Regions from separate parts of the Bradyrhizobium sp. LB11.1 genome, predicted to be linked through region 4. Evidence: predicted binding sites of a transcription regulator. Region 4 holds the regulator's gene; each other region holds the start of a gene.
What was found. Region 4 encodes PhoB, which activates phosphate uptake and scavenging genes when phosphate is short. Its sites were predicted from a motif close to TGTCATNNANCTGTCAT; they were not measured.

Region 1 (2,199 bases), on a different contig from region 4:
CTATGGCGCGTCCGCAATCACGGCGCTGACGGCGCAGAACACCCAAGGCGTCACCGGCATTCACGCGGTGCCCGCCGAATTCGTCACCGCGCAGATCGACGCGGTGTTCTCGGATCTCGACGTCGGCGCGGTGAAGATCGGCATGGTGGCCCAAGCCGAGAGCATCGATGCGATTGCTTCGGCGCTGGCGCGCTGGAAGCCTGGCCATGTCGTGCTTGATCCCGTGATGGTCGCAACCTCCGGCGATCGCCTGCTAGCCGCAGAAGCCGTCGACGCCTTGCGCACGAAGCTGATGCGGCTTGCTTCGGTGATCACGCCCAATCTGCCGGAGGCGGCTGCACTGCTGGATGAGCCGGTCGCGCGCAGCGAGGCCGAGATCGAAAGCCAGGGGCGTCGTCTGCTTGGGCTGGGCTGCCGCGCAGTCCTGATCAAGGGCGGGCACGGCGAGGGCAGTCAGAGCATCGACTATCTCGTCAGTGCCGACAACACGATTGCGCTCGCCGCGTCGCGCGTCGCAACCCGCAACACCCATGGCACCGGGTGCTCGCTGTCCTCGGCGGTGGCGGCGGGCCTTGCCAAGGGCGAGGATCTCGAGACGGCCGTGCGCAATGCCAAGAGCTGGATCAGCGCGGCGATCGCGGCCGCCGATCGCTTCAGCGTTGGACACGGCCACGGGCCGATCCATCATTTCCACAAGTTTTACTGACGCGGGCTCCGCGCCGCGCCATTCATTCCGGCATTCCAATGAGGCCGCGGTTCCGGCGTCTTGCGGACAATCATTGCCGTTTCATGTCGCCGGATTGTCGCATGCGACTGCTATTCGCGGGGAGGGCGAGGCAAGGTCTGATTCGTATCTGAGGGTGCCTCAAAGGTTCAATCGTCATCCCCCTGTCACGGGATATTGTTACAGGCTGTCGCATGGGAAGTTACGATGTGAGTGACGAGAGCCCGGAGCGGCGCTTTCGCACGTTGTTCATCTCCGACGTTCATCTCGGAGCCCGCGGCTCGCAAGCCGACCTTTTGCTGGACTTCCTGCGCTACCACGATGCCGACACCATCTATCTCGTCGGCGACATCGTCGATGGCTGGGCGCTGAAATCGAGCTGGCACTGGCCGCAATCGCATAACGACCTGGTGCAGAAGCTGCTGCGCAAGGCGCGCAAGGGCGCCAAGGTCATTTACGTGCCCGGCAATCACGACGAGTTCCTGCGCAATTATTACGGCACGCATTTCGGCGGCATCGACGTCGTCGAGAACACTGTTCACACCGGCGTGGACGGCAAGCGCTATCTCGTCATCCACGGCGACATCTTCGACCTCGTGGTTCAGAACGCACGCTGGCTCGCCCATCTCGGCGACAAGGCCTACGACTTCGCGATCCAGATGAATCGCTTCGTCAACTTCTTCCGCCGCATGTTCAAGGTGCCTTACTGGTCGCTGTCGCAATGGGCCAAGCAGAAGGTCAAGAACGCCGTTAATTACATCGGCGCGTTCGAGCAGGCGCTCGCCGCCGAAGCGCGGCGCCATAACGCCGACGGCGTGATCTGCGGCCACATCCACTACGCCGTGATCCGCGACGAGAACGGCATTCGCTACATGAATTGCGGCGACTGGGTCGAGAGCTGCACTGCGCTCGTCGAACACGACGACGGCCGTTTCGAGATCATCACCTGGGCGGATCATGTGCAAAAGCCGGCGGAAGTCCCGCAGGTGGCAGCAAGAGCTGCCTAACGAAAGCCGTTTGATGCGCATCCTGGTCGCGACTGATGCCTGGCACCCGCAAGTCAACGGTGTGGTTCGGACGCTGACCAAGCTCGCTGACGCCGCCAAGACGCTTCGCGTCGAAGGTCTTGGCTTCGAAGGTTTTGGCGTCGAGTTCACATTCCTGACGCCGCAATCGTTCCGCACCTTTGCGATGCCGAGCTATCGCGGCGTGCGGCTCGCCATGCCGCGTCCGGCGCGCATCGCAAAGTTGATCGAGGAAGCGCGGCCCGACAGCATTCACATCGCGACGGAAGGGCCGATCGGTCTAATGGTCCGCCGCTACTGCCGGCAGCGCAAGCTGCCGTTCACGACCAGCTTCCACACCCGCTTTCCCGAATATGTCCGTGCCAGGGTGCCGGTTCCGGAATCCCTGATCTGGCGGGCGCTGCGGCGTTTCCACAGCTCGAGCCGGGCCGTAATGGCGGCAACGCCTGC
Region 2 (2,199 bases), on a different contig from region 4:
CGCCGGTCAGCACGTAGCCGGCCTGCGCATAGCCGCCCTGGAATTTCAGGCTCGGCGCGCCGACCAGCGGCACGCCGGTATTGGCGGTGCGGTCGACATTGTACCAGAAGTACTCCCCCTGGACGATGAACGAACCGTAGGTCGCAGCCGCTTCGACGCTGTAGACCTGCGCGCCCGAGACATTGGCGATCGCGCCCGTCGACACCAGCGCGGTCGGGTCGAGACGCAATTCCGGACGATCGCTGAGCGCGACCGTCTGCGTGTTGGCGATGAGATTGCGCGGCGGCTGAATCAGCCACTGCGCGTTAGCACCGATATGGACCGAGTAGTCCTTGCCGCTGATGGGATTGCCGGCAATACGCGCCACGGCGCCGTATTGCTCGCTCGTGCCCGCCGGTGCCGCGCTCGAAGCGGAGTGGATTGCGCCCGTCGCGGGTCCGGTGACATAGGCGCCGGCCCAGAGCTGATCGTTGAACCAGCGCGTGCCGGCTGCCGAACGGAAATCGCCGGCAGCGATGTTGGTCGCGATGATACCAGCCGAAGCGCGTTCCATGAACATGATGTCGTTGGAGCTCGTGGCCTCGTCCATGGTGTAGGGCAGGTCCATGACGCCCGCCTCGATCGCCATCTTTCCGCCGAACGGCTTCAGGCCGGTGTAGCTGAGATAGGCATTCTCGAGGCCGGAGACGCCGCCGCCGGGCAGCGATCCCGGAGCCGCGCCGCCAAACCCGTCCGACGAGCCGCCGAAATCGTAGACCAGCGCGAAATTCCAGTCGTTGAAGAATTTGCCGGCGAGGCCGATCCGCGCGCGGCGAACATTTTCGCCGCTGTCCAGCTTCTGCGGTACGGTGGCCGCCGTGTTGGGACGATAGTCGTAGCCGCCGACATCCCAATGCACGCGGCCGGTGATCGCGACGCAGTTCGCTCCGTCGGCGGTGCAGATGGTCGGCCGGTTGTTCGGCATCGTCACGATAACGCCGGATAACGCGGGCGCGCCCTTGACCGGATACGCCGCATTGGCGTTGGCGACGACCGCCTTCGCCTCGGAGCGTGCTTCGGCTTTCGCTTCAGCCTTTGCTTCTGCCCTGGCCTTCGCCGTGGCCGCCGTATTCGCGGCGGTCTGGTTCTGGAGCTTGTCCAGCTTCTGCTCCAGCATCTTCAACTGCTGCTTCAGGAGTGCGATCTCCTGATCGCTGTTACTTGCTGATTGTGCCTGGGCCTGCGAGGCCGCCAGCGCGCCGGCGAGACCAATCGCCGCGGCCGCAATTCTTGTTCTGCTCACGTCACCACTCCATCGGTTAGACCAACTTCCCCAAGTCGCAACGGGAGAGCCTAAGAAGGGTCGATGACTGTCCCGCGACGGCGCGCCACGGCTGCAATGGTTCCCACTGATGTAATTTCGCCGCAGCCGAATCCGCCGTTGGGCAGCATGCAAGATGACGCGCATCATGCCAATGTGCGGCACCTCCCAGATTGGCATTTTGCACGCGGTGCTTGCGTGCCGGCCACACCGGAAAGGGGGCGAATTGCCGCTGGGCGCCCTTCTATTGGGGGGCGAACGCGCCTATATTCCGGCATCTTTTCCAAGAGGTAGGAATGTTTCGATCGATCCGGACCGCCGTCGTCACGGCATTGTGCATAGCCTTTTCGGCCCACTTCAATCTGGCTGCCGCGCAGGACCGCCGCGTGCCGTCGTCGCTGGCCGAGCTACGGCTGTCCTATGCGCCGATCGTGCAGCGGGTGCAGCCGGCGGTCGTCAACGTCTATGCCGCCAAGGTGGTGCAGAACCGCAATCCTCTGCTGGACGACCCGATCTTCCGCCGTTTCTTCGGCGGCGGCCAGCAGCAGGAGCAGGTGCAGCGGTCGCTGGGGTCGGGCGTGATCGTCGATTCATCCGGGCTCGTCGTCACCAACGTCCATGTCATCGAGGGCGCCGACCAGGTGAAGGTGTCGCTGTCGGACAAGCGCGAGTTCGAGGCCGAGATCGTGCTGAAGGACTCCCGCAGCGATCTCGCGGTGCTGCGTCTGAAGGATACCAAAGAGAAATTTCCTGCGCTCGAATTCACCAACTCGGACGAACTGATGGTGGGCGACGTCGTCATGGCGATCGGCAACCCCTTCGGCGTCGGCCAGACCGTGACCCACGGCATCATCTCGGCGCTCGCGCGCACGCAGGTCGGCATCACCGACTACCAGTTC
Region 3 (2,199 bases), on a different contig from region 4:
CTGGTCGAGCAGATGTTGCAGCGGCGTGTTGGAGACGATGCCGCCGTCCCAGAAATGATCGGTGCCGATCCGCACCATCGGCAACGCCGGCGGCAGCGCGCCGGAGGCCATGACGTGCTCAGGTTCGATCTCGTCATGGGCGTTGTCGAAATAGATGAAATTGCCCGACAGCACGTTCACCGCACCGACGGCAAAGCGGGTCTTCTTCGTTGATGAGATCGAAGTCGCAGAGCTCGAGCAGCGTCGCCTTGAGCGCTGCGGTGTCGTATTAGCTGGTCGCGGTCCGGGCGCCGATAGGGCTGAGCCAGGGATTGGTCTGATGTGGGGTGAAGAAGCCCGGCTGGCCCATCGCGGACGTCATCCAGGAGCTGTAGAGGTTGCGCCACTGCCGGAAGATGTCACCATCGGGCGTGTAGTGCCAGATCTTGCGGTTGGTGATGCGCTCCCAGAAGATGCGCAGTGCCTCGAGCCGCTTCTCCGGCTTGTTGCCGGCGATGATCGCGGAGTTGATCGCGCCGATCGAGACGCCGGTGACCCAGTCCGGCTCGATGCCGGCCTCGTGCAGCGCCTGGTAGACGCCGGCCTGGTAGGCGCCGAGCGCCCCGCCGCCTTGCAGGACCAGCGCGACGCGGTCGCAGCGCTCGGGCCGCCAGCCCCGTGCGGGCGGCTGATGGATCTGATGTGTCGGTTGCGACGTGCGGGCGTCCATGGTGATGCCTCCTGCTTATCCCAAACGATTGCGGGCGGTGGTGACGGCGTGATGACAAAGTTGGCGCCGATGCATCCTTTGCATGCAGGTCAACCGCGACGGGAATGGCGGAGGTCGTGTCCCTGACCGCAATCGTCACACCGCAGTCAAGGACTGTGGCTAGCAATTTGCATCGAGGCGAGATGTTGCCGGCCGAGCATCACACAGGAGACCAGGATGCGCAGGGAAGACGTACTGAGACTTCCGTCCATGCCGGCGGCAGGGCCGAGCTATCCGGCCGGCCCGTACCGCTTCGTCAACCGCGAATTCCTCGTCATCACCTACGAGACCGACCCGGACCTGATCCGTGCCGGTCTGCCGGAGCCGTTGGAGCCGATCGATCAGCCGATCGTGCACTATGAATGGATCAAGATGCCTGATTCCTCCGGCTTCGGCAGCTACACCGAGTCCGGTCTCGTGATCCCGGCGCGGCTGCGCGGCGAGGAGGTCAACTTCGTTTCTCAGATGTATCTCGACGATGATCCGCCGATCGCGGCGGGCCGCGAGATCTGGGGCTTTCCCAAGAAATATGCCCATCCGAAACTCGAGATCGTCAAGGACACGCTGACGGGCACGCTGGAATATGCCGGCCAGCTCGTCGCCATGGGCACGATGGGTTACAAGCACGAGAGCATGGCCGGCAACGGCGATCTCACCCGCGCCACGCTGTCGAAGACGCAGGTCAATCTGAAGATGATTCCGGGCGTCGACGGACACCTCGAGGTCTGCCAGCTGGTCGCGATCAACCTCATCGATATCGTGCCGAAGGGCTCCTGGATGGGCCCCGGCCGGCTCCATTTGGTGCCGCACGTCAATGCGCCGGTTGCGGATTTCCCGGTTCGCCGCTGCATCGGCGCGCATCATTACATCGCCGATCTGACGCTGCCGTTCGGCCGCGTGGTGCACGATTACATCAAGGAAGCGGAGACTGCAGCCGCCACGGGGCTGGCCGCGGAGTAGGGCGGCACAGCATCATCAAACTGTAACACTGGCGTAATGTAATCGAGTACCCGCGAAGATCCGGAGGAGACGAACAGTCCCTCGGATCTGGGCTGCATTGACGTGGGAGCGAATATGGTCGAGGCGGCAAAGCTTGCCAGCGTGATGTCGGATGTTGCGCCGGCCATTCCCGGCCTGGTCTGGGCGTTCCGCCTGCACAGCGATGGCAGCGCCGAGGCGCTGCCGATCGACCAGCCGATCGAGTTCAGCCATGACGGCCGGCTCTGGCTGCATTTCAATCTGACAGACGCGCGCGTGCGGTCGTGGATTGCGGCCTCACAGCTGCCGCCGCTGGCGCGCGACCTCCTGTTGTCGAACGACACGTTCCAGCAGCTTCACGTCATCGATCATTGCGTCTACGGCGTGTTCTCCGATCTCGTCCGCGACATCGATGCTGCGACTGAAGAGACCGCGTTCCTGCGCTTCGCCATGACCGAGCATTTGCTGGTCTC
Region 4 (2,199 bases):
TCGATTCCGTCGACGCGCTGATCCGCCGCGACGTCGCGCTCGGCCAGCGCGTCGTCACCATCGACGCCGAGCTCGACGCGCTCCAGAAGAAGATCGAGGAGCGCGCCGTGCTTACCATCGCGCGTCGCCAGCCGATGGCGGTCGATCTGCGCGAGATCGTCGGCGCCATGCGCGTTGCGACCGATCTCGAGCGCATCGGCGACCTCGCCAAGAACATGGGCAAGCGCGTCGCGGCGCTGGAGACGGATTTCCATCCGCTCAAGCTGTTCCGTGGCCTCGAGCACATGACCGACCTCGTGCAGCAGCAGGTCAAGTCGGTGCTGGACGCCTATGCCGCGCACGACCTGCCGGCGGCGATGGCGGTGTGGAAGGGCGACGAGGAAGTCGACGCCATCTGCACCTCGCTGTTCCGCGAGCTCCTCACCTACATGATGGAGGATCCGCGCAACATCTCGTTCTGCATCCACCTGATGTTCTGCGCCAAGAACATCGAGCGGATCGGCGACCACGCCACCAACATTGCCGAGACCGTGTTCTACATGATCGAAGGCCAGGCCATCACCGATAAGCGGCCGAAGGGCGACATGACGACCTTCGCCACGACGGTCCCCAATACTTGAATCCTTAAGGAGCGACGACCCCATGGGCGCACGCATTATGGTGGTTGAAGACGAAGAAGCTCTGACCGAGCTTCTCCGCTACAACCTCGAAGGCGACGGCTATGACGTCGAGACGGTGATGCGCGGCGACGACGCCGACACCCGTCTCAAAGAGCACATCCCCGATCTGATCGTGCTCGACTGGATGCTGCCGGGTCTGTCCGGTATCGAACTCTGCCGTCGGCTGCGGACGCGGTCCGACACCAAGCAGCTGCCGATCATCATGCTCACCGCGCGCGGTGAGGAAAGCGAGCGGGTGCGGGGCCTGGCGACCGGTGCCGACGATTACATCGTCAAGCCATTCTCGGTGCCCGAGCTGCTCGCGCGCGTGAAGGGCCTGCTCCGGCGCGCTAGCCCTGAGCGGCTCGCAACCGTCCTGGCTTTCGGCGACATCGAGCTCGATCGCGAAAAGCGCCGCGTGGCGCGTTCGGGCCGACCGATCGATCTCGGCCCGACCGAATATCGCCTGCTGGAGTTTTTCCTGGAGCACCCCGGCCGCGTGTTCTCGCGCGAACAGTTACTCGACAGCGTCTGGGGCCGCGACATCTACATCGACGAGCGCACCGTCGACGTGCATATCGGCCGCCTGCGCAAGCTGCTCAATCTCGGCCGCGAGCAGGACCCGATCCGCACCGTCCGCGGCGCCGGATATGCGCTGGATGATCGGTTTGCCAAGGCGGAGCAGGCGCAAAGTTTGTGAGCTGATGTAGCGAGCTCTCGCTGCACATTCCGATGTCGTCGCGGCCTTCGCCGTGACGACATTGAACTTGTTGTAGGGCCGTCGGCGCGCGACGGCTCCAGCTTAATCGCAATACGAACTCAGCGCGGTCCCGGCTTCACCGGCGCGCGCCGACGATCCGACGCCGGCTGATACGCAACGCGCGAGTGCTGGGCGCAGTAGGGCAGGCCCGAAAGCGCCTTGCCGCCGCAGAAGAAGAAATCCGGGCTCGAGGGATCGCCGACCGGCCAGTGGCAGGTCGCCTCGTTCAATTCGAGCAGCGATAGCCGCTGGCTCATCGGCACCACATTGTCGTAGGTGACCGGCTCGGCCTCGACCTCGACCTCGAAGGCCTGCGCCAGCGCGGTGTTGCCCCGCGCGATCGGCCGGCTCACCCGCATCATGTGCTGCGCGGGACGCGCCTTGCGCGGCCGGGGAGCGGCCGACGACGGGCTCTTGGCGCGGCCGGACAGACCGAGCCTGTGCACCTTGCCGATTACGGCATTGCGGGTGACGTTGCCGAGCTCGGCCGCGATCTGGCTGGCCGAAAGTCCGGCCTCCCAGAGCTTTTTCAACTGCTCGACGCGATCGTCGGACCAGGTCAAAACCGTCATTGCACCCTTTCCTTCGCCGCGGGCCAACCATCCTGGGGCCGCACGGCGAATGCCTAAGCCTTAAAAACCCGTGCCGCCCGAATCCCTTAAGGCTCGCCGGGCGCAATGAGACGCCCGAACGTTAACGCCGGTACATGAGGACTTTTGGGATCAGAACCGCTGCACGAGATGTCGTATCTGACAAGCCAGACGCTACAATATGGCGTGA

Region 1: ABIA96_RS33330 (UDP-2,3-diacylglucosamine diphosphatase) is a predicted target of PhoB. The motif match lies at 879-895, and genes of this name have one in related genera.
Region 2: ABIA96_RS24880 (OprO/OprP family phosphate-selective porin) is a predicted target of PhoB. The motif match lies at 1,335-1,351, and genes of this name have one in related genera.
Region 3: ABIA96_RS10170 (acetoacetate decarboxylase) is a predicted target of PhoB. The motif match lies at 750-766, and genes of this name have one in related genera.

What each region holds. Positions count from the first base shown of each region.
Region 1 covers NZ_JBEPTH010000021.1:27,751-29,949, forward strand. Annotated here, with positions in the region: gene thiD (bifunctional hydroxymethylpyrimidine kinase/phosphomethylpyrimidine kinase) at 1-706, shown strand, start outside; gene ABIA96_RS33330 (UDP-2,3-diacylglucosamine diphosphatase) at 919-1,731, shown strand; gene ABIA96_RS33335 (glycosyltransferase family 4 protein) at 1,745-2,199, shown strand, end outside.
Region 2 covers NZ_JBEPTH010000010.1:112,431-114,629, reverse strand. Annotated here, with positions in the region: gene ABIA96_RS24880 (OprO/OprP family phosphate-selective porin) at 1-1,282, opposite strand, end outside; gene ABIA96_RS24875 (DegQ family serine endoprotease) at 1,597-2,199, shown strand, end outside.
Region 3 covers NZ_JBEPTH010000003.1:513,803-516,001, reverse strand. Annotated here, with positions in the region: partial or broken gene ABIA96_RS10175 (patatin-like phospholipase family protein) at 1-709, opposite strand, end outside; gene ABIA96_RS10170 (acetoacetate decarboxylase) at 926-1,708, shown strand; gene ABIA96_RS10165 (transporter) at 1,823-2,199, shown strand, end outside.
Region 4 covers NZ_JBEPTH010000002.1:505,883-508,081, reverse strand. Annotated here, with positions in the region: gene phoU (phosphate signaling complex protein PhoU) at 1-620, shown strand, start outside; gene phoB (phosphate regulon transcriptional regulator PhoB) at 643-1,359, shown strand; gene ABIA96_RS06300 (GcrA family cell cycle regulator) at 1,479-1,991, opposite strand.